Regions from separate parts of the Methylobacterium sp. Leaf89 genome, predicted to be linked through region 2. Evidence: predicted binding sites of a transcription regulator. Region 2 holds the regulator's gene; each other region holds the start of a gene.
What was found. The regulator PhoB, encoded in region 2, activates phosphate uptake and scavenging genes when phosphate is short. The targets are predictions, from matches to a motif close to TGTCATNNANCTGTCAT.
Positions count from the first base shown of each region.

Region 1 (10,074 bases), on a different contig from region 2:
GAGCTTGGCCGTTGCCGTGTTCCGGCTACGCTTCGCGACGCTGGACCGGTGTGGCATTCGGGCAGCAGCCGCGCGATCCCACGGGATCGTGCGGAAGCACGTCGACGGCCGGAGCCTCCGCGGCCCGGCCCGACATCAAATGAACTTCCTGCGCACACGTCCGTTGGAGCACCATACGGTGACGGTTGACCGTTGCGGTCACGATCCGACGTCCAGTTTCCCTCGCGAAACCTGCTTTCGCCGACCGGTCGCGCTCACGCGGAGCGGCCGTGCCGCCCGCATGTGCCGTCGATGGTCCTGACGATGACGGCGTGAGCAGGACAGCCCCAGGGATCGGTGGCGCGAGGAGGCAGAGGCGATGGAACGAGACGACGCGTGGCACCTGACGGGCGATCTGATGGTCGAGCACGGCAAGGGCGATCCGTTCGCCGCCGCCATCCGGGCCACCCGCATGCCCATGATCGTCACGGACCCGCGCCGCGACGACAATCCGATTGTCTTCGTCAACGATGCCTTCCTGCGCCTCACCGGCTACGAGCGCGGCGAGATCATGGGGCGTAACTGCCGCTTCCTGCAGGGCCCCGACACCGACCCGAACGCGATCCAGCAGCTCCGCGAGGCCGTGGGTGCCCGGCGCGACATTTCCGTCGACATCCTGAACTATCGCAAGGACGGGAGCTCGTTCTGGAACGCCCTCTACATGAGTCCGGTCATCACCAAGGGTGGTGACCTGCACTACTTCTTCGCCTCGCAGCTCGACGTTACCGACCGGGTCGACGCGCAGATGCGGACGCAGAACGAGAAGGAGCACTTCGAGCGCGAGGTCGCCAAGCGGACGCGCGAGCTGTCGGACGCCCTGGCGGCCAAGACCATGCTCGTGCACGAGGTCGACCACCGGGTGAAGAACAATCTCCAGATGGTGGCCTCGCTCCTCACGATGCAGACCCGGAGCATCTCGGACCCCACGGCGCGCGAGGCGATGAAGTCGATGCTGACCCGGGTCGAGGCCCTGGGAACGGTGCACAAGCGCCTCTACCAGTCCCACGACGTCGAGCGCTTCGACGTGGCCGAGTTCGCCCGCGAGCTCGCCACGGACCTCGTGCGCGGCTCCGGCCGATCCGAGATCAGCCTGCACCTCGACCTGGAGCCCGTGGAGGTGCCGGTGGAGAAGGCACCGCCCGTGGCGCTGATGATGAACGAGCTCATCACCAACGCGCTGAAGCACGCCTTCCCCAGCAACCGGCCGGGACGCCTCTCGATCCGGGTCCAGCCCGATGGACGCTACTTCGGCATCCGGATCATCGACGACGGCATCGGCATGCCCCAGGAGGTCGTCGGCACGCGCTCCTTCGGCAAGCGCCTGATCGAGAGCTTGGCGCGCCAGCTGAATGCCAGTATCGCCTGGCAACCGGGCGATCCCGGAACGTCGATCGACATTCGCCTCCCGCGCGAATCCCCGGGCGCCAAGGACAGCACGTGAGCGAACCCCTCCGGGTACTGATCGCGGAAGACGAGGCGCTCATTCTGATGCAGCTGGAATTCCTCGTGGAGGATGCCGGCCACGTCGTCCTCGGCAGCGCGGCGACCGCCGCGGAGGCGATCGGGATCGCCCGCGAGGTGCGGCCGGATCTCGTTTTCGTCGACCTCCAGCTGCGCGGCGGCTCGTCCGGCATCGACATCGTCCGGGCGTTGCGGGACGATGCCGCCATGATCCTGGTCTTCGTCACCGCCAATGCCCAGCACCTGCCCGAGGGATTCGAAGGGGCTGCCGGCGTGATCGCCAAGCCCTTCACCGAGGCGGTCATCTTCGACACCCTGGCGTATTTCAGCGAGTGCGTGCGCGCGCCGCCGCCGCGCTCCCCCCTGCCCCTCGGCCTGCGCCTCGCGCCCGCCTATCGCGACGCCCTCGGCGTCTAGGCCGGCTCAGCGGTAGCCGGCCGCCTGCAGCTCGAACAGCTCGGCGTAGCGGCCACCCAGCGCCTGCAGCTCCGCATGACTGCCCGATTCGATGACCCGACCACCGGCAAGGACCAGGATGCGGTCCGCCATGCGGACCGTGGAGAAGCGGTGCGAGATCAGCACCGCCGTGCGCCCGTGGCTCAATTCGCGGAAGCGCTGGAAGACCTCGAACTCGGCCCGGGCATCGAGGGCGGCGGTGGGCTCGTCGAGGATCAGGATCTCGGCTTCGCGCATGTAGGCGCGGGCGATGGCGATCTTCTGCCACTCGCCCCCCGACAGGTCGACGCCCTCGGCGAAGCGCTTGCCCAGCGGCTGGTCGTACTGGAGGGGCAGCCGGCCGATGACGCCGTCGGCGAGGCTGCGCCCGGCCGCACGGGCGATCCGGTCGGGGTCGTCGCGCGCCTCAATGCGGCCCACGGCCACGTTCTCGCGGGCGGTGAAGCTGAAGCGCACGAAATCCTGGAAGATCACGCCGATGCGGCCGCGCAGGTCCTCGAGGTCGTAGGCGGAGAGGGGCCGACCGTCGAGGAGCACGCGGCCCTCCGTCGGGTCGTAGAGCCGGGTGAGCAGCTTGACGATGGTGGTCTTACCGGCGCCGTTCTCCCCCACCAGGGCCAGCACCTCTCCGGCCGCGAGGTGGAAGCTGAGGTCGCGCACCGCCCAGGTGTCGGTGCCGGGATAGCGGAATCCCACCGCCTCGAAGACGATTCCGCTCCGGATCGGACGCGGCAGGGGCGCCGGGTTCGCGGGTGAGCGGATCGCCGGCACCACGGCGAAGAACGAGAACAGGTCGTCGAGATACTGTGCCTGGGCGGCGATCTGCGAGAAGCCGAGGAGCAGCCCCTCGATCAGGCCGCGCAGGCGCTGGAAGGAGCCCGCCAGGAAGGCGAGGTCGCCGATGGAGAACTGGCCCGCGGCGGTGCGCCAGACGATGGTGGCGTAGGCGAGATAGTAGGCCAGCGTGCCTAGGGCCGCGAAGGCCCCGCCCCAGCCGGCGCGGCGCAGCGCCAGGGCGCGGTTGTCGGCCACGAGCTTGGACGCCAGCCCCCGGTAGCGCTCGGCGATGTAGCCGTTCAGCCCGAACAGCTTGACCTCCTTGGCGGATTCCACGCTCGCCCCGAGGAAGCGCAGGTAGTCGATCTCGCGCCGCTCGGGCGTCCGGGTCCAGGCCAGCCGATAGCCCTCGCGGTTGAAGTAGGTCTCGTTGAGGAAGGCCGGCACCAGGGCGATCACGAGCAGCAGGATCAGCCCGGGCGCGAAGGCCACGAGGCCCAGCGCGAAGGCCACGAGGGTGATGAGATCCTGCCCTTGACCGAAGAGCTGGAACAGGAGGTTCGAGCGGCCGGTGACCTGACGGCGGGCCCGCTCGAGGCGGTCCTGCTCCGCGCTGTCCTCGAACTGCTCGAGGTCGAGCTCGGCGGCGTGCCGCATCAGCTTCAGGGTGGCGGACGTGCCGTAGAGGTCGGCCACGAGGCCGTCGACCAGGGTGCTGGCCCGCCCGAGGAGGTCGGCGAGGATGGCGAGGCCGAACTCCGCCGCCACCAGCATGGCGAGGTGCCGCAGGGCGGGATCGGACAGCCAGGCCTCGGGCCCGAGGCCGCCCGGATGCGGCCGGGCATGCTCGGCCACGATCGCGTCGAGGATGAGCTTGGCGAGGTAGAGCATCGCCACGGGCAGGCTCGCCCGCGCCAGACGCAGGCCGAGGCTCACCACGAGCAGGCGGGGGCTCGCGGCATAGACGAGGCGCGCCAGGGCCGGGAGGTGGCGCAGGGCGCCGAGGCGCGCGGATAGGACGGTCAGAGGGGAGAGACGGTCGGGCATCGGCCGGGACCATGACCGGGAGCGGCACCTCCGTCGATGCCGCAGACGCCGCACCCAGTCGCGCAGATGTCAGCGCGGGACCGGCCAACGTCTTCAAGCTCTTGAGGACAGGCGATTCGCCGGCGAGACTTCACTTTATCGCCTATGTTAGGCGTTCATCCTCTTCTCAGGCGCGAGGCCGCCCTCACAATGCTCAGCGGTTCAGCGGTCCTGCGGGTCGGCATTCTCATCGTGGTGGCAGCCGTCCTGGCCGGGATCATCCAAATGCTGCGTCCGCAGGACAGCGGAACACCGGAGACGCCCATCACCCGGACGGCCCCGGAGACCGGGGCCGCCGGAACCCAGGCGGCGGTGCCGCCGGCCGTGACGCGGCCCGTCTCCCCGGTGGCGCCGGCGCCCCTGCCGCAGGCCGTGCCCGCCCCGGCGCCACAAGCCGCCGTGCCGCCGACGCCCGCACCGAATGCGCCCCTGCCGGCGCCCGCACCGACGGCGCCGTCGCCCCATTCGCCAGCGCCGAGCGACCCGGCGCCGGCCCTCCCGGACCTCGGGACCGCCTCCCGCCCGACGCCCCCGTCGGCCGGCGAGGAGGCCATCGACACCGCCGCCGAGACGGCCGGGCCGAGGGGCGTCGCGATCGTCGACCTCAACACCGGAACCGTCGCCGAGCTGAACGGCCTCCGGGGCGGCGGCATGATCGGGCGCGCCATCGTGCAGAAGCGGCCCTACGCCTCCGTCGGCGAGCTCCTGTCGAAGCGCGTCCTCAGCCGGGCGGTCTATGAGCGGATCAAGGATCAGGTCACGGTGCGCTGAGCCCCGTTTCGGGTAGCGCGCCACGCGCCGTCTGCCTAAGATACCCCTCCGGCACGCCGGAAAATCGCTTCGATCACCAGGGACGAGCCATGTTTGCGCAAGCCGGGGGCGTTACCTTTCGCGAGGATCTCGGCGTCGAGGAAACCACCGAGACCGACAACATCGTCCGGTGGGACGGCGAGAAGCTCTACGTGGAGCACGACATCTATCACAACGGCCAGCTGGTCCACCGCAAGTACCGCAAGAACGTCAGCGAGGCGGTGGCCCGGGCGCTGCAGACGCTGATCAACCGCGCGCAGCAATAGGCGGCCGGATCCCTGCGCGGGCGCCTCCGGCGCCGGCGCGCTACTTTCCGATCCAGTCGTGCCCCGCCACCACGGCCTCCACGGTGCGGGTCCAGGTGCCGGGCTGGTCCGTGGACCCGGTTCCGAGCGCGCACTGCACCATGACGCTGTCGCTCCAACGCCCGTACTTGTAGCCCACCGCCGGCAAGAGCCCGACGCGGACGAAGCCGCAGGCTTCGTGGAGGCGCAGGGACGCCTCGTTCTGGGCGTCGATGTAACCGATCATCTGCCGGTAGCCGCCCGCCGCGCAGGCCTCGATCAGCGCCGGCAGCAGGCGCCGGCCGATCCCCGCGTTCAGGTGCGCGTGGTGGACGTAGATCGAGTGCTTGAGGGTGTAGCGATAGGCGGGACGCTTGCGGAACGGCACCGCGTAGGCGTAGCCCGCCACGATCCCGTCGCGGTCGGCCACGAGGTGCGGCAGGCGCTTCTTGCGCATGGCCTTCCGACGCTTCTTCAGGTCGTCGGGATGGAGCGGGTCCTCCTCGAAATCCCCGACATCGCCGACGCCGCGCCGGATGTGGTGGGCGTAGATGTCCACCATGTCCGGCACGTCGGCATCCGACGAGGGCCGGATGACGAGGTCGGGATCGCTCTCGGCCACGCCCGCCATCAGCGCCCCTCGCGCATGACGCGGGGCTCTCGCATGACATACGTGTGGAACCGGATCGTGCCGTCCGGATCGACGTCGCGGAACACGCCCTGGATCTCGGCCTCGAAGCCCGGGAACAGGTTCGCGGAGCGCTCGAACATCTTGAAATAGTCCAGCATGGGTTTGGCCCGCTCGTCCAATCGCTCGCCCGGCAGCACCGTGCCGATGCCCGGCGGGTAGACCAGAAGCAAGGTCGTCGCCACGCGGCCCTCGGCTTCGGCGATCGGCACGTAATCGACGTTGTTGCGGGTGAGCTGCTGGACCGCCTCCTTCGGCGTCATCACCATCTCGGGCAGGTGCCCCGGCTCGAACTGCTTGCGCTGGAGCGTGCTGGTGCCGTGCTCGCGATGGAAGGCGTGGAAGTCGGCGCACAGGTCGCGCAGGCGCACGCCCTTGTAGCGGTTGGGCCGGCGCCGGACGAATTCGGGCATCGCCTCCTCCAACGGCACGTTGTCGTCGTGCAGGCGCTTGAAGGCGACCAGCCCCGAGATCAGCGTGCCGGCCTTCGAGGATTCGACGCCCGGCGTCAGCAGGAAGAGCAGCGAGTTGAGGTCGTTCTTCTCCGGCACGATGCGGTTTTCCCGCAGGTACTGCGCCACGATCGGCGCCGGCACCCCGTGCGCGGCATATTCCCCGGTGTGCCGGTTGAAACCCGGGGTCAGCACGGTGAGCTTGTTGGGGTCGGTCATGGCGTAGTCGGGCGCCACGTGGGTGAAGCCGTGCCAGTCGGCGCCGGGTGTCAGTTCCCAGTACTTCACGTTGCCGGCGAGTTCGTCCGTCGAGAGGCTTTCCCACGGCACCTTGCCGTCCGGTCCCTCGACCGTGTCCGGCACGAAGGGATCGAAGAACCAGCGCTTGAGCGGATCGCCCTCCTTCTCCTCGAACTCGCGGCGGATGGCGCGGACCTTCTTGCGCCACTCGATGCCGAGGCGGATCGTGTCGTCCCACAGGACGACGCCGGAGCGCCCCTTCATCATCTGCGCGCCGACGTCGAGGGAGGCGAACAGGGGGTAGAACGGCGAGGTCGAGGCGTGGACCAGGAAGGTCTCGTTGAAGCGCCGGTGCTCGATGCGCCGGGTCTGGCCGCGGATATGGCTGTCCTTGGTGTGGATCTGCGAGGCCTGGGAGAAGCTCGCCAATTGCTTGTGGGTCGATTGCGTGGCGATGATGCCCGGCGAGGTCTCGTCGAGGCCCTTCAAGCCCATCGCGAAGCGGCCGGCGAAGAGCGGGTGGAACTTCATGAAGCCCGCCCAGGCCTCGTCGAAGAGGATGTAGTCGCAGAGATGCCCGATCTTATCGAGGATCATCTGCGCGTTGTAGATCGTGCCGTCATAGGTGCACTGCTCGACCACCGCGACGCGGAACGGCCGCTCGCGCCGCCAGGCCTCCGTGTCGGTGATCAGCGGGTTGGTGCGGATCTTCTCGCGGATGCGCGTCTCGTCCAGGGCCTCGTGGTACATCGGGCCGATCAGGCCGTAGGCGTTGCGGTCAGTCTCCAGGAAGACCGGGATCGCACCGCCGAGGAACAGCGCGCCGTGATGCGCGGCCTTGTGGTTGTTGCGGTCGAACAGCACGAGGTCGCCCTCGGCGACCAGGGCCGAGAGCACGATCTTGTTGGAGGCCGAGGTGCCGTTCAGGACGAAGTAGGTCTTCTCCGCCCCGAAGATGACGGCCGCCTCCTTCTGCGCCTTCAGGGCCGGGCCCTCGTGGACGAGGAGATCGCCGAGATCGAGCACCGAGTTGTCGAGGTCGTCGCGGAACACCGCCTCGCCGAGATGCTCGACGAAAATCCGCCCGATCGGCGAGCGGTTGTAGAAGATGCCGCCGTTGTGGCCCGGGCAGGTCCAGAGCTGGTTGCCCTGCTCGGCGTAATCCACCAGCGCGCCGAAGAACGGCGTCTTCAGGGTCTCGGCATACTGCTTCACGCGGCTCACCAGGCCGCGGGCGATGTAGTCCGGGGTTTCTTCCGCCAGGAAGATGTAGCCGTCGATGAAGTCCAGCACCTCGACGGGGATGTCCTCCAGGCGCTTGCGGCGGACCATGATGACGATGGGCATCTCCAGCCCGCGCTTTCGCATCAGGTTGATGAGGGCCGCCGCCTTGCCGTCGAGGCCACGCTTGCCCCAGTCCACCACCATGCAGCCGATGGCCGAATCGGTCTGGACCGCGATGGCCGCATCCTCGACGCGGCGGGCCCGCACCACCTCGAAGCCGAGCTTCTCCACGGAGCCGATGATCTGCTGGACGCGCACGCCCTCGAGATCGTCCGGGTCGAAGTTCGGCGCACACATCAGGACGGTGAAGCGGCGGAAGAAGTCCATGCGGAAAAGGCTCCCAGAGGCGTTTGGCGCACCGTTCGCGACGGGACGTGACGCTTCGATGACGATCGTGCGGCGGTCGCGGTGTTTTCAGGCACGCCCCGCCGCGACAGAGAGCCGGCTTACGATCCGCCGCGCCGTTTGACGAGCCCGCGCGGGCGGATCATGTGGTCGACCGCCAGCGCCGCGAGGCCGCAGATCACCAGGACGAGACGCGCGCCGTTCTCGACCTCGCCGAGGACCAGCCCCTCGATGGTCAGGCCGAACTTCCCGGTGTCCCGGGTCGGCGGCAGCACCCGCGCGGTGCGGATCGACGGTGTGACGAGCGGGCGCTTGGTCTCGGCGGCGTTTCACCCGGCGATCTCGTCCCGCGGCAGGCGCGAGCGCCCGGAGAGGACCGGCCGGGCGCGGCGGAGGGAGTGGAGGCGCGGAACCACGCGGGCGGCCCTGTCTCCGGCAATCCTTCCCCGCCGGCGCCGGGAGACAGCGCCATTTCACCCGCGACAAACGCCCCGGCATCGGGCTTGCTCCGCGCAAGGCAGAACAGCGGGGCGGCATGGTCGAGAAGCTTTTTCACGCAGGGATGAGCCTCGCCCTGCTGCTGGCCGTGGCCGTGCTGTTCTCCACCCACCGGCGGGCGATCTCGCCCCGCGTGGTCCTCTCGGCCCTGGCGCTGCAGGTGGCGCTGGGGGCCCTGGTGCTGTTCATCCCGGCGGGCCGGACGGGCCTCGCGGCGGCGGCGGGCTTCGTCCAGACCGTGCTGAACTACGGCGACCGGGGCACCGCGTTCCTGTTCGGCGGCCTCGTCGAGCCGCGGATGTTCGAGCTGTTCGGCGGCAGCGGCTTCATCCTGGCCCTGCGCATCCTGCCGCAGATCCTCTACGTCTCGGCGCTGATCGCGGTGCTCTACCATTTCGGGGTGATGCAGGCGGCCGCGCGCAGCATCGGCGCGGCGCTGCAGCGGGTGATCGGCACCTCGCGGATCGAGACCTTCTCGGCGGTGATCACCATCGCCATCGGCCAGAGCGAGATCGCCATCGCGCTGCGCCCGTTCCTGGGGGCGCTGACCTCGGCCGAGCTGTTCGCGGTGATGTCGAGCGGGGCCGCCTCCACGGCGGGCACGATTCTGGCCGGCTACGCGGCCCTGGGTGTGCCGATGGAGTACCTCCTGGCGGCCAGCGCCATGGCGGTGCCGGGCGGGCTTCTCTACGCCAAGATCCTGGTGCCGACGACGGAGCCGAGCCGGGTCACCTCCACGCGGGTCACCTTCGCGGAGACGCGGGCGGTCAACGTGATCGAGGCGGCGGCCGACGGCACCCAGAAGGGGCTCGCCGTGGCGGTCTCGGTGGGGGCGATGCTGATCGCGTTCACGGGGCTGATCGCCCTGCTGAACGGGTTCATGGGCTGGGCCGGTGGCCTCGCGGGCTATCCCGCCCTGAGCCTGGAGGGCCTCCTCGGCGCGGTGTTCGCGCCCCTGGCCTGGCTGATGGGCGTGCCCTGGGACCAGGCCGGCCTCGTCGGCGGGGCGCTCGGTCAGAAGATCGCCTTCAACGAGTTCCTGGCCTACGCGCAGCTCTCGCCGGTCCTGAAGGCGGGCAGCCTCGATCCGCGCACGGCCGCGATCCTGTGCTTCGCGCTCTGCGGCTTCGCCAACCTGACCTCGGTGGCGATCCAGCTCGCGAGCCTCGCCAGCCTCGCGCCCGAGCGCAGGGCGGAGATCGCCCGCTTCGGCCTGCGCGCGATCCTGGCCGGCACCCTGTCCAACCTGACGAGCGCGACGCTCGCCGGGTTGTTCATCGGGGCCTGACGGCTGTGCCGGCCGGGATGCTTGCGCGGAGGGTCATGCGGCGGCGAGTTTCGCCGCCTTGACCTTTGCGGGGCCGGCCTTGGCGACGGCCGTGAGCGGCAGCTCGATATCGATGTCGAGGGTCGACATGTCCTGGCCGCGGTCGAGGCGGATCTGGACCTTGTCGCTGTTGACCTCGACGTGCTTGGCGATGACCGCGAGGATCTCCTCACGCAGCACCATCACGAGATCGGAGCCGCCGACCCCCGCCCGTTCATGGGCGAGGATGAGTTGCAGGCGGTCGCGGGCGACCGGCGCCGAACCGCGCCGGTTGAACATGTTGAGGAGGCTCATGCTGCCCTCCGGGTGAAGAGTTTGTCGAGGAAG
Region 1 covers NZ_LMML01000023.1:128,722-138,795, forward strand. The annotation lists gene ASF18_RS25050 (histidine kinase dimerization/phosphoacceptor domain -containing protein) at 359-1,480, shown strand; gene ASF18_RS08690 (response regulator) at 1,477-1,917, shown strand; gene ASF18_RS08695 (ABC transporter ATP-binding protein) at 1,924-3,780, opposite strand; gene ASF18_RS22910 (helix-hairpin-helix domain-containing protein) at 3,970-4,590, shown strand; gene ASF18_RS08705 (hypothetical protein) at 4,680-4,895, shown strand; gene ASF18_RS08710 (GNAT family N-acetyltransferase) at 4,936-5,544, opposite strand; gene ASF18_RS08715 (Orn/Lys/Arg decarboxylase N-terminal domain-containing protein) at 5,544-7,904, opposite strand; gene ASF18_RS23615 (hypothetical protein) at 8,024-8,197, opposite strand; gene ASF18_RS08720 (nucleoside transporter C-terminal domain-containing protein) at 8,458-9,708, shown strand; gene minE (cell division topological specificity factor MinE) at 9,742-10,041, opposite strand; gene minD (septum site-determining protein MinD) at 10,038-10,074, opposite strand, start outside.
Region 1: a site for PhoB is predicted at 7,952-7,968, ahead of ASF18_RS08715 (Orn/Lys/Arg decarboxylase N-terminal domain-containing protein). Genes of this name have one in related genera too.

Region 2 (10,074 bases):
GTGAAGAGAAGACATTCGGATGGCCGCCTTGACTGACCAGATCGCCCTGACGCGGGGCCGCGCCGCGGCCCGCAAGACGCCCGGCGGCCTCGGCGACAGCCTGTTCCGCGCGGCCTCCTACGGCGCGGCGATCCTGGTGCTCCTGTTTCTGGCCGGCATCCTGGCCTCCATCGCGTACGGCGCCTGGCCGGCCTTCCGGGAATTCGGCCTCGGCTTCATCACCTCCAGCGTCTGGAACATCGGGCAGGAGCAGTACGGCGGCCTTGTGGCCATCGTCGGGACCCTGGCCTCGGCCGTCCTCGCCCTGCTGATCGGCGTGCCGCTCTCCCTCGGCATCGCCGTCTACCTGACGCAGCTCTGCCCCGGCTGGGCCCGCAAGCCCGTCTCGATGACCATCGAGCTCCTCGCCTCGGTGCCGAGCATCATCTACGGCATGTGGGGCCTGTTCGTGTTCGCCCCGCTCTTCGCCCGCTTCGTGCAGGTGCCGGTGTCGAACCTCGTCGAGGGCATGCCGATCGTCGGCACCCTGTTCTATGCCCGCGTCCCCTCGGGCGTCGGCATCCTCACCGCGGGCATCATCCTGGCCATCATGATCGTGCCCTTCGTGGCCTCGATCACCCGCGACATGCTCGACCAGATCCCGACGGTGCTGCGGGAGAGCGCCTACGGCATCGGCTGCACCACCTGGGAGGTGGTGCGCCACGTGCTGGTGCCCCAGGCCTCGGTCTCCATCATCGGGGCCATCATGCTGGGCCTCGGCCGGGCGCTCGGCGAGACCATGGCGGTGACCTTCGTCATCGGCAACGCCAACCGCCTCTCGGGCTCGGTCTTCGACCCGGGCTCCACCATCGCCTCGCGCATCGCCAACGAGTTCAACGAGGCCGACGGCATGCAGCTGAACGCCCTGATGGCCCTCGGCTGCATCCTCTTCGTCATCACCTTCTTCGTCCTGATCGTCGCGCGCCTCCTCACCCGCCGCGCGAAGGTCGCCTGAGGCCAGCCTCACCGAGTCGTCAGGAGCCGCATCATGGACGCCGCGAACCCCCTCACCACCGCCGCCCCGGCCCGGATCAGCCGGGTCCGGCCCGGCCGCCGGGTCGCCGACCGGATCCTGATCCTGGCGAGCACGATCGCCACGCTGGTGGGCATCGTCGTGCTCGGCTCGATCCTGTTCATGCTGGTGGTCGAGGGCATCAAGGGCGTCTCGCCGACCCTCTTCACCGCCCCGACGCCGGGGCCCGGTTCCGAGGGCGGCGGCATCGCCAACGCGATCCTCGGCAGCCTGGTGATGACCCTCCTGGCCATCCTGGTGGCGACGCCCGTCGGCGTGATGGCGGGGACGTTCCTGGCCGAGTACGGCCGCAACTCGAAGATCGCCGACGTCATCCGCTTCCTCAACGACATCCTGCTCTCGGCGCCCTCGATCCTCATCGGCCTGTTCGTCTACACGCTGATGGTGCGCCCCATGGGCTCCTATTCCGGCTGGGCCGGCGCGGTGGCGCTGGCCATCATCGCCACCCCGGTGATCGTGCGCACCACCGAGGACATGCTGCGACTCGTGCCCTCGACCCTGCGCGAGGCCGGCGCCGCGCTGGGCGCCCCGCCCTCCATCGTCATCCGGAGCATCACCTGGCGCGGCGCCAGCGCCGGCATCGTCACCGGCATCATCCTGGCCCTGGCCCGCATCGCCGGCGAGACCGCGCCGCTGCTCTTCACCGCGCTTAACAACAACAGCTGGTTCGCCCCCAATCTGATGGGCGGCGTGCCGAACCTGCCCGTGATGATCTACCAGTTCGCCCTCTCGCCCTATCCGAACTGGCAGCAGCTCGCCTGGGCCGGCGCCCTCCTCATCACCGTCACGATCCTCGCCCTGTCGATCGTGGCCCGCTTCGTCATCAAGACCGAGCGGTCGCGCTGACCACCCGCGCGCCGCCTGTCCCCGCCGCTTCGCCCGATAGGATCTTGAACCGATGAACGCCGCCCCCGGGATCACGTCCGCGCAGCTCACCGGACGCCACAAGGCCGACGAGTCCTCACCGGTCCGCATCGCCGTCAAGGACCTGAACTTCTACTACGGCAGCTTCCACGGCCTGAAGTCGGTCAACCTCAACTTCCACGACCGCCAGGTCACGGCGCTGATCGGCCCGTCGGGCTGCGGGAAGTCCACCCTGTTGCGCACCTTCAACCGGATCTACAGCCTGTATCCGGACCAGCGCGCGGAAGGGGAGATCCTCCTCGACGGCCAGAACGTCCTGGATTCCGGGGTCGACCTGAACGAGCTGCGCTCGCGCATCGGCATGGTGTTCCAGAAGCCGACCCCGTTCCCGATGTCGATCTACGACAACGTCGCCTTCGGCCTGCGCCTCTACGAGAAGCTGCCCAAGGCCGACCTCGACATGCGCGTCGAGGAATCCCTGCGCAAGGCCGCCCTCTGGGACGAGGTGAAGGACAAGCTCAAGCAATCCGGCATGGGCCTCTCGGGCGGCCAGCAGCAGCGCCTCTGCATCGCCCGCACGGTGGCCCAGCGCCCCGAGGTGATCCTGTTCGACGAGCCGACCTCGGCCCTCGACCCGATCTCGACGGGCCGCATCGAGGAGCTGATCGAGCAGCTGCGTTCGGAATTCACCATCGTCATCGTCACGCACAACATGCAGCAGGCGGCGCGCATCTCGCAGTTCACCGCCTTCATGTATCTCGGCGAACTGGTGGAGTTCGGGCCCACCACGCGCATCTTCATGAATCCGGAAAAGCGCCAGACGCAGGACTACATCACCGGCCGCTTCGGCTGATCCTCCGCCGGCCGGTCTCGGCCCGCGTCCCCCATCACCGCCAGGGCGGGCCCCGGACAGGCGGGCCCGATCGAGGAGCGAACCCCATGCCCGACCACATCGTCAAATCCTACGATACGGACCTCGAGGACCTGCGCCGCTCGATCTCCGAGATGGGCGGCATCGCCGAGAAGATGATGACCGAGGCCGGCGAGGCCCTGGTGCGCCGGGACGCGCCCCTGGCCCAGGCGGTGATCGCCGCCGACGCCCGCCTCGATACCCTCCAGCGCGAGATCGAGGAGCGGGCGATCCTGCTCATCGCCCGGCGCCAGCCCCTGGCCATCGACCTGCGCGAGACCGTGACGGCGATCCGCGTGTCGAACGATCTCGAACGCATCGGCGACCTCGCCAAGAACGTCGCCAAGCGCGTCGTGGCGATCGCCGACCAGATCCAGCCGCAGAAGATCGTCATCGGCGTCCAGCACATGAGCGACCTGGTGCAGGAGCAGCTCAAGGACGTCCTCGACGCCTATGCCAGCCGCGACACCAAGGCGGCCCTCGACGTCTGGGAGCGCGACGACGCCATCGACGCCCTCTACAATTCCCTGTTCCGCGAGCTCCTGACCTACATGATGGAGGACCCGCGCAACATCTCGTTCTGCACGCATCTCCTGTTCGTGGCCAAGAACATCGAGCGCATCGGCGACCACACCACCAACATCGCCGAGACGATCCACTACCTCGTCACCGGCGAGAACCTCCTGGCCGAGCGCGAGCGCCCGAAGAACGACGCGTCCAACTACGCCACCGTGGACATGCCCGGCGCGGCCTGACCCCCGTGCCGGTCTGATCGAAAGCGCACGATGAGTACGCGTATCCTGATCGTCGAGGACGAGGAGGCCCTGACCCTCCTCCTCCGCTACAACCTCGAGGCCGAGGGGTTCATCGTCGACTCGGCCGCCCGCGGCGACGAGGCGGACCTGCGCCTGCAGGAGCAGGTGCCCGACCTCGTCCTGCTCGACTGGATGCTGCCGGCCCTGTCGGGGATCGAGCTCTGCCGCCGCATCCGCGCCCGGCGCGAGACCGAGCGGCTGCCGGTCATCATGCTCACGGCGCGGGGCGAGGAGGGCGACCGCATCCGGGGCCTCGGAACGGGCGCCGACGACTACATCGTGAAGCCGTTCTCGGTGCCGGAGCTCCTCGCCCGGGTCCGCGCCCTGCTGCGCCGGGCCAAGCCGGCCCACGTCGCCAACCTGCTGGTGGCCGGCGACATCGAGCTCGACCGGGTCAGCCACCGCATCCGCCGGGAAGGCCGCGAGATCCATCTCGGGCCGACCGAGTTCAAGCTCCTCGAATTCCTGATGCAGAGCCCCGGCCGGGTGTTCTCGCGCGAGCAGCTCCTCGACGGCGTCTGGGGCCACGACGTCTACATCGACGAGCGCACGGTCGACGTCCATGTCGGGCGCCTGCGCAAGGCCCTGAACCGCCCGCGCCAGAGCGACCCGATCCGCACGGTCCGCGGCTCGGGCTACTCCTTCGACGAGATGTTCGAGGCCGACGCCGAGTAGAAAGGGCAGCATAAAAGACTTTAAAATTATAACTTATACATCAAATACTAATATTTTATAATATGTAGATTTCTTCGAGTTGTATTCAAGAGGGTATTGATTTTACTGCGGATGAATTCTATTTTTCGAAATGAAATATTTGAAATACAATGTCTGAGAAAGTAAGTCTTCAGGTTATGCTTTGTAGCTTTTATTTATAGCTGCATTTACAAGAGCGGTTTGCAGTTTTGTCATTATGCCAAACGCTCTATCTCGGCGTTTAATTAACGTGGTCTCCGATGGGGATGCAGAAGATCCATGTGCAATCTCATTCCTAGGATCGCACAATTCAAAATTTATAAAAACCTCGTCTTCAAAAAAGGGTGTTGGATCTATTCCCGTCATTGAACACAATTGTTCCAAAACCTCGAACCGCAAATTTGACTTTGTGTCTATCATTTTTCGGAACGCATTTCTATTTATATTGTCTCTTGCCTGCATAACTTGTGGGAGGAGCATGACTGCGGTTTTAGCAGGTGCTCTACCAATTTCCTGTAGTCGGTTTAAATTATATAAGTAATAAAAGGCTGGGTGTAGATCTTTATATTTTACGTTCTTGTAACTTACATGCTCAAGATACCGTTGGAAACACGCGCGGCCAAAGCCCTCCCAATGCGCATAGAGGAGTGGCACCGCGGCTCGGATAAGCACAACTTTAGTTGCAAGATCTGTGCTTCTCATAGTAGTAATTAGTGATGTTAGCTCTTTTCGCCTCCATACAAGATCGGTATCCAGAATCTCCTGCAGGGCGCTCGGCGTTACTGGTTTCACTGCTGAAACCATTCTCTGCCAAATGGAAGAGTTTTTTGAATCCGAGTTGTGCCTCTAACACCACCCTTAGTAAAATCACTGACTTCGGCTCGTGTCCAGAGATCTTTTGCTCTTTGCAATACAAAACCTCCGGGATTGGATTTTCTTAGGATCGCTTTTCTATTTTGAGCAACTCCCAAAAAGATTGCTTCAAAACCTGCTTGGCCAACTTTACCGCTGAAGGTCCCGTTTCGATAACGTTTCAGTATATTTGGCTCACCTGTAGAGTGAACTAAATCGATTGTTTCCTCAAATATTTTTATGAGAGATTGCCAATTGCTTCCATCCTCATCTGCAATTTCTATAACACCGTTATTGAGGTACTCTTCTATATCCCACCTTTTGTCGTAATCGACAAACATGAATACCAAAAAGCGGGTTACGTAGTCCATCAGGGCTTGAGTTTCTATTCCACGTTCGCTCGGCTGCATGATCGCTTTGAAGCGTCGATCGGAGGCAAGTCGTTTGATTTCCGCAAATAGATCTCTGTTGAGCATGACAATTACACAGTTCCTGAGCTCCTGATCATTCGCTTGAGATCCATGACTGTTGAGGCGCTGAAATAGATCGTATTTTGCTTTTGTGTCGCTGGTCTTTTTGAGAATTTGGACGCCAATGCGGGCACGTTTTATTGAGATCTGTTGAGCCGGCGTAAGAGCAGTTGTGCCTGCTGGTCCATCATCCCAAGTAGTATTTGCAAGAGACGGCAAAGTTCTGGTCGCCTGCAGAACTGATGGTTGCGATTTTCTGCCAGCGGAATTTCGCAATAATCCTGCGAATTCAAGAATTGTTGATACTCGTTGCAGTCCATCAATGAGTTCCCAGGCGCCAGATGCCTGTTCGAACACAAATATTGACGGGATAGGAATGCCAATGAGCAGCGACTCTATAAAATGGCTTTTCTGATAAAGTGTCCACCTAAATAGGCGCTGAAATTCTGGATTGACTATAAGTTCATTGTCTCGATATACGTTCATCAGTTCGCCAACGGACATGTCATAAGAATCCGTCGCTACACTAAGTGCGCCGCGCTCAATTTCTTTGTCTAAAGACATAAGGACCTTCTCAGGCAAAAGACGGGTAGCTAAAACTAACCAAGATTCGTCATTGCGAATCAGGAATGGTCTCGTTCGTGCAGCGCTCGCCGTGGCTTGTCACGTGAAATTATTCGGATCGTTGTTCAGGCGAAAATCATCGCGTCGGTGGGCAGGTGGACGGTGAAGGCCTTGCCCTCGTCGACCCAGCCCGGACCGGCGGCGCCGTGGTTGATGCCGTTGGCTTCCTCGGCACTGCCGGCGAAGTGATGCTGGCCGGTCTGGGTGTTGTAGAAGCGCTCCAGGGTCAGGCCGCCGGGGGCGCCCGCATCCGCGTAGGCCTCGAAGGCCACGCCCTCGTACGTGTAGGTCGGCGCCGTCTTGAGGACCTGGTCCCGCTCGGCGACGCTCGTCGTGAAGAAGTGGGCGTTCGAGGCCGTGTCGAAGAACCGGAACACGTCCACCGTGTCGGCGCCCTGGGCCGGGGCCGCCCACGGGGTGCCCTCGTAGGTGAACCACGGCAGCGTCTTTTCGATCTGCGCCTTCTCGGCCGTGCTCGTGGTGTAGAAGTGATCCCCCGTATGGGTGTCGTAGAACCGATAGACCGCCGTGACGGCGGTGCCGGCGACCGGGCTCGTCTGTGCCGCCGCGGCCACCACCGGGGCGGGCGGCGCACCGTACAGGGCCTGGATCCCGGCGATGTCGCCGGCCGCCAGGGTCGTGATGCCCCTGTCGAGGATGGCGTTCATCACCTCGGGCTTGGCGTCGTAATGGTCGAGGCCGAGCGCGTGGCCGATCTCGTGCAACGCCACCAGGGAGAGATCCACGTTCTGGGTGCCGACGATGCGGGCGCCGGAGGCGTGCCAGCCCTCGCCGCTGTCGAAGGTCACCTCCGCGGACTGCATGCGCTGGCCGCTGTAGGAATAGGTGGCGTAGCCCAGGGTCTTGCCGAGCCCGTCGATCCCCCCGAGGGTGAAGTCGATCTGGGCGTTGGCCGTCGCGGCCACCTGCTGGAAGGCGATGTCGGCGGCGGCGGCCCAGGTGGCGAAGGCGGCCTGGAGGAGGCTCACGAAGCCGGTGGGGATCGTGCCGTCGACGGCCCAGGTGACGGTGCCGCCGCCCGTGCCTGCCGCGCCCGTTCCCCATCGCGGACCTTCCAGCGCATAATCCCCCATCGACCGCCCTCCCGTGCGTTCGGGCCAGGGTCGGCGGCAGAGGTTGCGAAATCCTTACCGGACCGGCCGCCACGCGTCGGGGCGGCGCGTCCTCACACGATGCTGCGCACCACGCCGCCATCGACGCGCAGCGCCGCCCCGCTGGTGGCGCTGGCGGCCGGGCTGCAGATGTAGGCGACCATGCTGGCGACCTCCTCGACGGTGGCGAGGCGGCCGATCAGCGAGGTCGGGCGGTGCTCGGCCACGAAGGCGCGGCCGGCAGCGTCGAGGTCGACGGCGCCCCCGGCTCCGCCGTCCTGCCCCTGCGCCATGCTCTTCATGAAATCGGCGACCCCCTCGGACAGGGTCGGCCCCGGCAGCACGCTGTTCACGGTGACGCCGCTGCCCGACACGGTCTCGGCGAGCCCCCGGGCCACGGCGAGCTGGGCGGTCTTCGTCATCCCGTAATGGACCATCTCCACCGGGATGTTCACGCCGGATTCGCTGGAGATGAAGACCACCCGGCCCCAGCCGCGCGCGACCATGCCGGGGGTGTAGGCCCGCGCGAGGCGCACGCCGCTCATCACGTTGGTCTCGAAGAACCGCTGCCAGTCCTCGTCCGGGATCTCGAAGAACGGCTTCGGCTCGAAGATGCCGGTGTTGTTCACCAGGATGTCGACGTCCGGCAGGCCGGCGACCACGCGGGCCGCCCCGTCCGGACTGGCGACGTCCCCGGGCGCCCCGATGAAGCCGGCACGGCCGGTCTCGCGCTTCAGGCGGTCGACGGCGTCGCGGACGCGGTCCTGCGTCCGCCCGTTGATCGCCACGTTGGCGCCGAGTTCGCCCAGGGCCTTGGCGATGGCGTAGCCGATGCCGCTGGTGGAGCCGCTGACGAGGGCGCGCTTGCCGGACAGGTCGAGGTTCATGGGATCGTCCTTCGGAGAGGCACTGATCCGGGTCAACGCGCAGGTCGGGCCCTGGTGCGATCGCGGCGGATGCGTCAGGCGCGGGGCTGGCGCCGCAGGACGCTGGTCACCGCCCCGAGGCTCGCCAGCGCGACGGCGCACCACAGGGTCGCGGTCACCGGCCCGGCCGGCGGGCCGCCCTGGTGCAGGCCGAAGATCACCGCCACCAGGGCCGCGCCGAAGGATTGCCCGGTGAGGCGGGCGGTGGACTGCATCCCGCTCGCCCCGCCGCTGCGGTCCCGCGGGGCGCTGGTGATGATGACCTTGTTGTTGGGCGACTGGAACAACCCGAAGCCGAGGCCGCACAGGGTCAGGCGCCAGGCGATGTCGGGATGCGACGCGCCCGCGGGGAGGAGGGCCGTCGCCGTCAGGCCGGTGGCCATCAGGGCGAGGCCGAGGCCGCCGAGCAGTCCCGGGGCGTAGCGGTCGGCGAGGCGCCCCGAGATCGGGGCCATCAGGGCGATGGCCAGGGGCCACGGCGTCATCAGGAAGCCGGTCTGGGTCTCGGAGAGGTGCAGCACGTCCTGGAAGTAGAAGGGCAGGGCGACGTAGGCCATCATCTGGGCCGCGAAGGAGGCGACCGAGCTCGCCATCGACAGGGCGAAGGCGGGAATCCGCAGGAGGTCGACGGGCAGGAGCGGGCGCGCCAGCCGGGTCTGGGTCCGGACGAACACCGCGCCGAACGCCAGGGCCGCCCCGATCTCGGCCAGCGCCAAGCCTCGGGTCGCCGGGTCGCCGAGGCCGTCGACCCCGATGATGAGGAGCCCGAAGGTCACGGCGTTGAGGAGGGCGCTGCGGAGGTCGAAGCGCCCGCCGCTCCGGGGCGTCACCGGGAGGGTGCGGGCCCCCACCGTCAGGGCGATCAGCCCCACCGGCAGGTTGACCAGGAACAGCCAGGGCCAGCTCGCCACCGACAGGATGGCGGCCGCCACCGTCGGACCAGCGGCGGAGGCCATGGCCACCACCAGGGCGATGTTGCCGACGCCGCGCCCGATCATCCGCTGCGGGTAGATGAAGCGCACCAGGGCGGTGTTCACGCTCATGATGCCGGCGGCCCCGAGCCCCTGCGCGATCCGCGCGGCCACCAGGGCTTCGAAGCTGGGGGCGAAGGCGCAGGCGACGGACGCCGCCGTGAAGACGGCGAGACCGGCGAGGTAGATCCGGCGATAGCCCAGGATGTCGCCCAGGGCGGCCAGGGGCAGCAGGGCGGCCGTCACCGCGATCTGGAAGCTGTTGGTCACGAAGATCGCCGCGGAGGGCTCGACCCCGAGGTCCTTGGCCATCACCGGCAGGGCGACGTTGACGATGGCGCCGTCGAGGACCGCCATGGTCATGGCGAGGCCGATCGCGAGGAGCGCCAGCATGCGTTCGCGCACCGGAATGCCGTCCAGTCCGGGCTCGGGCGGTGTCCGGGGCGGGAGATCCTGGTGCGGGAGATCTTGACCCTGGGAGGGATCCTGATCCCGGGACGTCGTCCGGTCCGGGGAGGAAGGTCGGCCGCGCGGATCCGGGCCGGGAACGTCGGTGGTCATGGCCGAGCCCTGGGACGCCGGGCCGGAAACCGCAAGGGCCGGGGAAACGCGGCGTGTCGTTTGTCACCGGGATCGGGCGACGCTGGTGCGGAACCTGCGCTATGTCAGCCCGGTGCGTAGGATTGCGCGCCGTTGCCGGGACCCCACATGGACGCGCTCCTCAAACTCTCCGCCCTGCTGCTGGCGGCCCTGCTGTCCGTGGCG
Region 2 covers NZ_LMML01000008.1:31,147-41,220, reverse strand. The annotation lists gene pstC (phosphate ABC transporter permease subunit PstC) at 20-994, shown strand; gene pstA (phosphate ABC transporter permease PstA) at 1,028-1,918, shown strand; gene pstB (phosphate ABC transporter ATP-binding protein PstB) at 1,971-2,789, shown strand; gene phoU (phosphate signaling complex protein PhoU) at 2,876-3,601, shown strand; gene phoB (phosphate regulon transcriptional regulator PhoB) at 3,632-4,336, shown strand; gene ASF18_RS22785 (DUF262 domain-containing protein) at 5,143-6,240, opposite strand; gene ASF18_RS03585 (matrixin family metalloprotease) at 6,366-7,394, opposite strand; gene ASF18_RS03580 (SDR family oxidoreductase) at 7,487-8,299, opposite strand; gene ASF18_RS03575 (MFS transporter) at 8,374-9,702, opposite strand; gene ASF18_RS03570 (alpha/beta fold hydrolase) at 10,018-10,074, shown strand, end outside.

Region 3 (10,074 bases), on a different contig from region 2:
CGCCGCCGACGAAGATCGCCGTCGACTTCTTCTCGGAGCCGCCGCGGGTGTAGATCGTGCCGTCGACCAGTGCGCCGACATTGTCCGGAGTGACGTTGCCGTAGCCGGTGATGTGATCCGCGCCGCCATCGTAACCGACGACCACGTCGAACACGCTCGGGACGGCGTCGGTGTCGAATTGGAACAGCAGCTTCTTCATGTCTTCAGGATCCCTGTCGGTTCCGCGCTCGGCACGGCTGGCGTTTGGTTTCGATTTGGTCGATCGCTTCGGCGATCACGATGCGCCCCCGCGCGAGTGGGGAGCGCGGGCCCGCGTCACACTACGTTCTGCGGCTTGCCGGCGACGAAGGCCTCAACATTGTCGACGAGCTGGTCGGCGAGAATCTGCATGGCCTCCTTGCTGGCCCAGGCCACGTGCGGCGTGACGATGAGGTTGGGCAGGTCGAGCTCGCACAGGATGTTGCCGTTCTTGGGCGGCTCGGTCATCACCACGTCGAAGCCGGCGCCGCCGATGGTGCCCGCCTTCAGGGCTTCGGCCAGAGCCTCCTCGTCGACGAGGCCGCCGCGCGCGGTGTTGATGAGGAGCGCGTGCTTCTTCATCTTCGCGAGTTGTTCGCGCCCGATCATGTTGCGGGTTTCGGGCGTCAGCGGCGCGTGCAGCGTGATGACGTCGGACTCGCGCAGGATCGTCTCGAAATCGACGAGGCCCTCCTGGGGGAACACGTCGTAGGCGATGACCGTCATGCCGAGGGCTTCCGCCCGCTTGGCGATGGACTTGCCGAGCGCGCCGTAGCCGACGATGCCCAGCGTCGAGCCGGCGATGTCGTGGATCGGGTAGTCGAAGTAGCAGAATTGGGTCGACTTCGCCCAATCGCCCCGGCGCACGGAGTTGGCGTAGGGCACGATGGCCCGGCGCAGGGCGAACATCAGGCCGATCACGTGCTCGGGCACCGTGTTGAAGGCGTAGCCGCGGATGTTGACGACGGTGATGCCCTGGGCCTTGGCGGCCTCCTTGTCGACCACGTCGGTGCCGGTGGCGGCCACCGCGATCAGCTTGAGGTCGGGGAGCTGCTTCAGGGTTTCGGCCCGCATCGGGACCTTGTTGATCAGCGCGATCTCGGCACCCTTCAGGCGCTCGACGATCCCCTCCGGCGTCCAGGTCGACTCGTACTCGACGTACTCGTGGGGAAAGTTGAACTCACGGACGTTGGCGTCCAGGGACTCGCGGTCGAGGAACACGATCTTCTTCGTCATGGAATCCTCTGGCCGATCCGGCCAAGTCTCGGATAGGGCACGTCACGGGTGGGGTCGAGGTCGTGGCCGGGATGGGCGAACCCATCCCGGCCGAACGTCTGGCTTCGAAAGATCCGGAACCCGGGGAGGCTCAGGACTTCGAGAGCGGGTTCTCGCGCAGGTAGCTCGAGGCGGCGGCGACGCCGGAGCCGGGCTGGACCTTCACGCCGTGATCGAGCATCGACATCTCGGCACCCGCGATGGCGCCCAGCAGCGACAGTTCGTTCATGTCACCGACGTGACCGATGCGGAACACCTTGCCGGCCACCTGGCTCAGACCGGCGCCGAGCGCCAGGTTGTAGCGCACGTAGGCGTGCTTGATGATCGCGGCGGCGTCGACGCCCTCCGGCACCAGGATGGCCGTGACCGTGTCGGAGTTCCACTTGGGCTCCTTGGCACAGGTCTTCAGGCCCCAGGCGGCCACGGCCTGGCGGGTCGCCTCGCCGAGGACGTGATGGCGGTGGTAGACGTTCTCGAGGCCTTCCTCGTTAAGGCAGGCCAGGGCCTCGCGCAGGCCGTAGAGCAGCGGCAGCGACGGGGTGTAGGGGAAGTAGCCGGCCGGGTTCTGCTTCTGGTGGTCGGCCCAGTCGAAGTACACGTGTGCGAGGCGGTCGTTCTGGCCCGACGAGGTGTCGGCGGCCTTGAGCGCCTTCTGGCTGACGCAGATCACGCCGAGGCCGGCGGGGAGCATCAGGCCCTTCTGCGAGCCGGCGATGGCGCAATCGACCTTCCACTCGTCCATCTTGAAGGGGAGCGAGCCGATCGAGGAGACGCCGTCGACGAACAGCAGGGCCGGGTGGCCGGCGGCGTCGATCGCCTTGCGCACGGCACCGACATCGCTGGTGACGCCGGTGGCGGTCTCGTTATGGACGACCATGACGGCCTTGATCTCGTGGTTCTTGTCGGCGCGCAGGGCCTCGCCGATCCGCTCCGGGTTCGCACCCGTGCCCCACTCCTCGTCCTGGACGATGACTTCCAGGCCGAGGCGCTGGGCCATGTCGATCCAGAGGTGGCTGAACTGGCCGAAGCGGGCGGCCAGGACCTTGTCGCCGCGCGACAGGGTGTTGGACAGGGCGGATTCCCAGATGCCGGTGCCGGAGGCCGGGAACAGGAAGATGGTGCCCTCGGTCGAACCGTAGACGGCCTTCGTGTCCTGGAAGAGCGGCTTGGTCAGCGTGGGGAAGTCCACCGAACGGTGATCCTCGGACTGCACCATCATCGCGCGCATCACGCGATCCGGGATGTTCGTCGGGCCCGGGACGAACAGGTGGTTCCGGCCGGGACGTCGCGTTGCCGCCATGATGTTTTCTCCGTTTCTCACGTTAGTGACCACACGCGCCCTGGCGTGCGGCGACAATGATGCGCCGAGGGTTGAAGCGGATCGCACGGGGCGTCCCGGGACGATCCCGAGTGCTCGTAGCGGCCGCTGGTTAGATGAATCGCGGGACGAACTCGTACGTGCGCGACCTGTGGACGGATACAGGACCCAGGTCCGCCCGCGTCGAAGGAAGCCCTTCGACGCCCGTCGCCGCGCGCGCCACCGAATACCACAAGCCTCTTCTCCATGGGCCGGGTCGCGCGACACGCGCTGACCGCTGGGCCGTTTCAGCGTCGTCGTCCCCGGGGACGGCACCCTTAGTTCGCCTCGATGGGCTCCGGTCATGCGTTCTCGAACGCCGCCCGGTTGGGCACCTTGAGCGGGACTATGCCCGGCTTCCCGCCGAAAGGAAAACCCGAAATACTTGGTCTCAAATCAAAATTTTTTTTGTGGAAGAAGAGCTTACGTCGCGGCGCCGAAGGCGGCCGGTCTGGCGAGGCCGACGTCATCAAACTGATACGGGAATCCGGTTTGGCTCCAGGGATCGGAGGCTGTCCCGGAGGCGAACGTGGGCGAAGACACCGAGACGACCCGCGTCCGGACCCTGTTCCTGTCCGACATGCATCTGGGGACCAAGGGTTGCCAAGCCGATCTGCTGCTGGAATTCCTGCGTGATTACGATGCGGACGAGATCTACCTCGTCGGCGACATCGTGGATGGCTGGCAACTCAAGTCCGGCTGGTACTGGCCGCAGAGCCACAACGACGTCGTGCAGAAGCTCATGCGCAAGGTTCGCAAGGGCTCGACGCTAGTCTACGTCCCGGGCAACCACGACGAGTTCCTGCGCGACTATATCGGCATGACCTTCGGTGGCATCGAAATCGCCGATCAGCGGGTGCATGAGGCCGCCGACGGCAAGCGCTACCTCGTCATCCACGGCGACCAATTCGACATGGTGGTCCGCCATGCCCGGTGGCTCGCGTTCCTGGGCGACGGCGCCTACACCTTCGCCCTCTTCGTGAACACCTACGTCAACACCGTGCGCCGCCGCCTCGGCCTCGCCTACTGGTCGCTCTCCGCCTGGGCCAAGCTGAAGGTCAAGAACGCCGTCAACTTCATCGGCAAGTTCGAGGAATTGCTCAGCGCCGAGGCCAAGCGCGTCGGGGCCGACGGGGTGATCTGCGGCCACATCCACCACGCGGCCAACCGGCAGATCAACGGTCTCACCTACCTGAACACCGGCGACTGGGTGGAATCCTGCACCGCCATCGTCGAGCACTACGACGGCACCATGGAGGTGTTGCACTATCCGAGCCTGCTGAGGGCTCGCGCCGGGCGGACCGATCTCGTCGGCCGCACGCGGCCCGACGGAGCCCGGGCGGTCGCGTGAGGCTCCTCATCGCGACGGATGCCTGGCATCCGCAAGTCAACGGCGTGGTCCGCTCCCTGGAGAACATGGCCGCGGCGGGGGCTACCTACGGCTTCGACCCGGTGTTCCTGACCCACCAGGACTTCGCCTCCCTGCCCCTGCCGGGCTATTCCGAGATTCGGGTCGCCTGCGCCACCAAGCGGCACGTGGCGCGCCTCTGGGACGATCTGCAGCCCACCCACGTCCACATCTCCACGGAAGGGACCGTGGGCTATGCCACGCGGCGATACTGCCTCGCCCATGGCCGTCCGTTCACCACGAGCTATCACACCCGCTTCCCGGAATACCTCTCCGCCCGGGCCCCCGTGCCCGAAACCTGGAGCTATGCCTGGCTGCGCCGGTTCCATGGCGCGGCCAACGGCACCATGGTCTCGACCCCCTCCCTGGAGCGCGACCTCCACGCGCGCGGCTTCACCAACCTGATGCGCTGGACGCGCGGCGTCGACACCGAGTTGTTCCGGCCTCGCCCGCCGGATGCGCCGGACCTTGCCGGGCTGCCGCGGCCGATCTTCCTCTCGGTGGGACGGCTCGCGGTGGAGAAGAACCTCGAGGCGTTCCTGCGCCTCGATCTGCCTGGAACGAAGGTCGTCGTCGGCGACGGCCCGGATCGGGCGCGCCTCGCGGGGATTGCGCCGGCGGCCCGCTTTCTCGGCATCCGCACCGGCGCCGCCCTCGCCGCCCTCTACGCCGCTGCCGACGTCTTCGTGTTTCCGAGCCTGACCGACACCTTCGGAATCGTGCTTCTCGAAGCCCTCGCCTGTGGCGTCCCAGTGGCCGCCTATCCCGTCACCGGGCCCCTCGACGTCATCGGCCGGACCGGTGCCGGCGTCCTCGATCACGACTTGCGTGCGGCCGCCCTGGCCGCCTTGGCAATTCCGCGGGAGAGTTGCCGCAACGAAGCCCTGCGGTACACCTGGGCCGAGAGCGCGCGGCAGTTCTACGACAACATCGCTCAAGCCCATGGCAGCACGTCCGTCCGGGTACGGGCCGCGGGCACGCCATCGCGGGGCATCGTCGAACTCGGCTGACGCGTGGACCCGACTGACCGCGCACGCTAGGGGAAGGGATCAGCCCCCTGCCCGGACCCTGCCGATGCCGCCCTTCGACCCGCGCCTGGCGGAGACCTACCCGGCCGTGATCGGCTGCGACGAGGTTGGGCGGGGGGCCCTCTGCGGCCCGGTGATCGTCGCGGCGGTGTGGTTCGCGCCGGCTGCATTCCCGCCCGAGCTTCTGGCGCGTCTCGACGACAGCAAGCGCCTGAAGGCGGCCGAGCGCGAGGCGTTGACTCCACTCATCCGGGCGTGGGCCCGCGTCGCGGTGGCGGCCGGATCGCGCGCGCTGGTGGACCGGATCAACGTCCGCGCCGCCACCCTCGACGCCATGCGGCGCGCGGTCCTCGGCCTGCATCTCGACGCACCGGTCTGGGTCGACGGCCGCGACACGATTCCGGGACTCGCCCTCCCCGGCCGCGCCGTGGTGGGCGGCGACCGGCTGGTGCCGCAGATCGCCGCCGCCTCCATCGTGGCCAAGACCCTGCGCGACGCATTGATGCGTCGGCTGGCCGGGCGCTACCCGGACTACGGCTGGGCGAGCAACGTCGGCTACGGCACGCGCACCCATCTCGCCGGCCTTGCACACCGCGGCCGCTCGCCCCATCATCGGCTCAGCTTCACGCGCGCCCACGACCTCAGAACAGGCTCAACTGGTCGCGCGGAACCCTGAACAGGTCGACGCGCAGGCGACGACGGACTTCGGGATAGCCGAGGCGCTGCCGGGCGAGCCGCATGCGCTGGCGGATCAGGTCGGCATAGGCGCCGGTGCCGGTCATCCGCGTGCCGAAAGCGGCGTCATAGGCCTTTCCGCCCCGCGCGGCGCGGACCAGCGACATGACGTGGCGCTGGCGACCTGGGTAATGCTCGGCGAACCAGTCGTTCACCAGATCATCGAGTTCGAGCGGCAGGCGCAGGAGTACGTGGCTCGCCTCCACGGCGCCGAGCCCCCGGGCCCGGGCGAGGATCGCCTCGAGCTCGTGGTCGTTCAAAGAAGGGATGATCGGCGCGGCGATGACCATCACGGGAATGCCCGCGGCGCTCAGGCGGGCGATCGCGTCCAGGCGCTTTTGCGGATGCGGCGCGCGGGGCTCCAGCCGGCGTGCCAGGACGGGATCGAGGGTGGTCACCGAGATCGCGACCTTCACGAGACCGTCGCGCGCGAGGTCGGTGAGGAGGTCAAGATCGCGCACGACGAGATTCGATTTCGTCACGATGCCGACCGGGTGGCGGAACCGCGCCAGGACCTCCAGCACCGCGCGGGTGACGCGATGCTCCCGTTCGATCGGCTGGTAGGGATCGGTGGCGGTGCCCAGGGCGATGGTGGCGGGACGGTAGCCCGGTGCCGACAACTCCGTTTCGAGCAGAGCGCCGGCACCCACCTTCCGGAACAGCTTGGTCTCGAAGTCGAGGCCCGGTGACAGGCCGACATAGGCATGGTTCGGACGGGCGAAGCAGTAGACGCAGCCGTGCTCGCAGCCGCGGTAGGGATTGATCGAGCGATCGAACGAGATGTCGGGCGAGGTGTTGCGGGTGATCAGCGTGCGGGCACGCTCCGGCCGCACCTCAGTCCGGACGGGGACCGCCTCCTCATTCCCGGACCAGCCGTCGTCGAAGGTTTCCCGTCGGGCCGCCTCGTACCGTCCGCTCGGATTGGCCGTGGCACCCCGGCCCCGCCGCCCCATCGGCTGCAATGTGGTCTCGCCGAGGCGTCGCGCAGCCGCGGGGCCGGCGGACGATGGGCGAGTGGCGTCGGCTGGCATAGGCGGTGTTCATCCGTTGGGATCGGACGAGAACGTATCATGAACAAATGTTCGGGTCGCTGCAAAAATTTCAGGCAGAACGCGTGTCGTGTCGCGTTTCTACCCATTTGCGTCGTCTGCGTCGCCGCGATGTGGCTTGGCGCTACGCGAAAATACGGTATGCGCGCGCATGCTTTCGGCTCTCATCTTCGTGGCGCGGCCTGCCGATCCCGATTCCGTCGATCACCTCGCCGATACGCTAGGCGCGCTGGTCGCCGGAGTTGCGGCAGGACTCGTCGGTGACGCGGTGATCGTCGTGCCGGTCGCGAATGCGATGATCGAGGCCGTGGCCGAGGCGACCGGCGCAACGGTCGTTCTGCGTGGTCGTGGGTCGTCGCCCTGGTCGGCCGGTGCGAAGATCGCGCGCCGGGACTGGGTCCTGTGTCTCGAGGCCGGCGATGTTCCCGCCGAGGGTTGGATCCGTCTTCTGGACCGCTTCATCGGGACGGCCCGCCCGGAGGTGTCTTTGGCCCGCTTGCGCCGCCCCCATACCGGCCTGCCGGCACGCCTGGCCGCCGGAGGGGAGCGCGTCATCGGCGTGAACGCTCCACGCCCAGGCGATCTGGTGCGCCGCGAACGCCTGCTGGCGGGCCCGAAATTCAACCGCCGTTTGAAGGCCCGCCCGCTCGCGGCGCGCCTTGATCGGGCGTAATCGCCGCGGATCGCGGGTCGACCGTCCCGCCTACACCGAGATCGAAGCGCCGCGACGCAGGTGCTCGTCCAGGCGGGGCATGATCTCGACGAAGTTGCAGGGCCGATGGCGGTAGTCGAGCTGCGCGGCTAGGATGCCGTCCCAAGCGTCGCGGCAGGCGCCGGGCGAGCCGGGCAGAACGAAGATGTAGGTCGCGTTCGCGACGCCCGCCGTGGCGCGCGACTGCAAGGTCGAGGTTCCGATCTTGTCGTAGGAAATGCGGTGGAAGACGGCCGAGAAACCATCCATGCGCTTCTCGAACAGGGGCTCGATGGCCTCGGGCGTCACGTCGCGGCCCGTGAAACCGGTGCCGCCCGTGGTGATGACCACGTCGACGGCCGGGTCACGGCTCCAGCGCTCGACCTGTCCGCGGATCGCCTCGACCTCGTCGGGGACGATGGCGCGGGCGGCCAGGGTGTGCCCCGCCGCCGTGAGGCGCTCGACGAGGGTGTCGCCGGAGCGGTCGTCCTCCTCGCTGCGGGTGTCCGATACCGTGAGGACCGCGATGACCAGCGGGATGAAGCTGCGGGTCTTGTCGGATGCGACCATCTTGGAATGCCTTCAACCGAACGCGGGCGGGACGGGACCGATCCTACGCGAAAGTCCCGCCCCCCGACAGCGCGCCGGCTGCAGCTCAGTTCCGCGCGGCCCGGAACGTGTCGCAGGATTTCGTCTGTCCGCTGCGATAGCCGGTCATGAACCAGCGCATCCGCTGCTCGGATGAGCCGTGCGTGAAGGAATCCGGCACGGCATACCCCTGCGACTGCTTCTGAAGCTTGTCGTCGCCGATGGCGCTCGCCGCCTGCATCGCCTCTTCGATGTCGCCCTGCTCCAGGGCGTTATACTTGTCGTTGGAATTCTTGGCCCAGACGCCCGCGAGGCAGTCGGCCATGAGCTCGGTGCGCACGGACAGCTGGTTCGCCTCGGTCTTGCTCGACGCGTTCTGCTGGCGGCCCTGGACCTTGCCAAGAATGCCGAGTTCGTCCTGCACGTGATGGCCGACCTCGTGGGCGATGACGTAGGCGTAGGCAAAGTCGCCCTTCACGCCGAACTTCTGCTCCATCTCCTTGAAGAACGAAGTGTCGAGATAGACCTTCTTGTCGATCGGACAGTAGAACGGCCCCATGGCAGCCTGGGCCGAGCCGCAGCCGCTGCGGGTGCCGCCGGTGTAGAGCACCATCGCGGTCGGGCGGTACTGGCGGCCCGTCTGGTTCGGCAGGACCTCCTTCCACACGTCCTCGGTGTTGCCGAGGATCGCGGCGGCGAAGCGCCCGCTCTCGTCCGTCGGCTTGGTCTTGCGCTGGGCCTGGGTCTGGGGGTCGACCTGTTCCTGGCGCGGGCGTCCGCCGCCGGACATCTGCTCGGCACCGCCGATCAGGACCGCCGGGTTGATGCCCGTGACCCATCCGATGATGCACAGGATCACGATGGTGCCGATGCCAAGGCCACCGGCTCCGCCGCCGGGAAAGCCGAACCCGCCACCGCCGCCACCTTCGCCGCGCCGATCCTCGACATTGTCCGACGAGCGGAAATCTTCCCAGCGCATGATCTCGTTACACCCTGTCCGGCCACGCGGCGTCACACACGGCCGCGTGAAGTAAGTCGCAGCTACGGGATACGGTTCCGCTTGGGCGCCGGTCCAAGCGGGCTCAGGCCTTCCCGTCGAGGGCGGCGCGCAAGGTCCGGAAGTCCCGCCAGGCGAGGCGCTTCTGCAGCGGCTGGCGCAGGAGATAGGCCGGATGCAGCGTCGCCAGGGCACGGATCTCGCGGCTCCCAACGCGGTAGGGGTAGAAGCGACCGCGCGCCTTCAAGATGCCGTCCTTGGTGCCGGTGACCGCCTGCGTCGCCGGGCTGCCGAGGCAAACGATGAGGTCCGGATCGGCGAGTTCGATCTGCCGTTCGATGAACGGCCTGCAGATCGAGACCTCCTGCGGGGTCGGGTTGCGGTTCCCCGGCGGCCGCCACGGCACGATGTTGGTGACGTAAGCGTTCGTCCGGTCGAGGCCGATGGCCGCCATCATGCGGTCGAGTAGCTTGCCCGAACGGCCCATGAAGGGTTTGCCGACGCGGTCCTCGTCGGCCCCCGGGGCCTCGCCGATGAACATCAGCTTCGCCGCCGGATTGCCGTCGGCGAAGACGAGGTTCTTAGCGGTGAATTTCAGCGGGCAACCATCGAAGCCGGCGAGCAGCGCCTCCAGCTCGTCGAGGCTCTGCACGTCGCGGGCCCGCGCACGCGCATCGCCGGCCGCCTCCCCAGGCTTGGACGCGGCCGACTGGCCGAAGGTCCGGGCCGGCGGCGGGGCCGCGCCGCGCTGGGGCAAATCGGCCAGGACCATGCCGGCGCCGGGCAAGGGTGGCCGCGGCGGGGCCGGCGCGTCGCGCAAAGGCGTGGGCCGTGCGGGGGGCGCCGTCATCGGCTCGGGCGCCTCGGCCTCCGAGAAGCGGTCGTGGGGCGCCTCGTCGAGGAAGAGGTCGAGTCCGGCCTCGACGTG
Region 3 covers NZ_LMML01000029.1:587,768-597,841, reverse strand. The annotation lists gene ASF18_RS18165 (NADP-dependent methylenetetrahydromethanopterin/methylenetetrahydrofolate dehydrogenase) at 1-199, opposite strand, end outside; gene ASF18_RS18160 (D-2-hydroxyacid dehydrogenase) at 316-1,254, opposite strand; gene ASF18_RS18155 (aminotransferase class V-fold PLP-dependent enzyme) at 1,385-2,593, opposite strand; gene ASF18_RS18150 (UDP-2,3-diacylglucosamine diphosphatase) at 3,180-4,001, shown strand; gene ASF18_RS18145 (glycosyltransferase family 1 protein) at 3,998-5,068, shown strand; gene ASF18_RS18140 (ribonuclease HII) at 5,133-5,762, shown strand; gene ASF18_RS18135 (PA0069 family radical SAM protein) at 5,728-6,852, opposite strand; gene ASF18_RS18130 (hypothetical protein) at 7,022-7,543, shown strand; gene moaB (molybdenum cofactor biosynthesis protein B) at 7,574-8,131, opposite strand; gene ASF18_RS18120 (neutral zinc metallopeptidase) at 8,217-9,128, opposite strand; gene ASF18_RS18115 (uracil-DNA glycosylase) at 9,232-10,074, opposite strand, start outside.
Region 3: a site for PhoB is predicted at 3,115-3,131, ahead of ASF18_RS18150 (UDP-2,3-diacylglucosamine diphosphatase). Genes of this name have one in related genera too.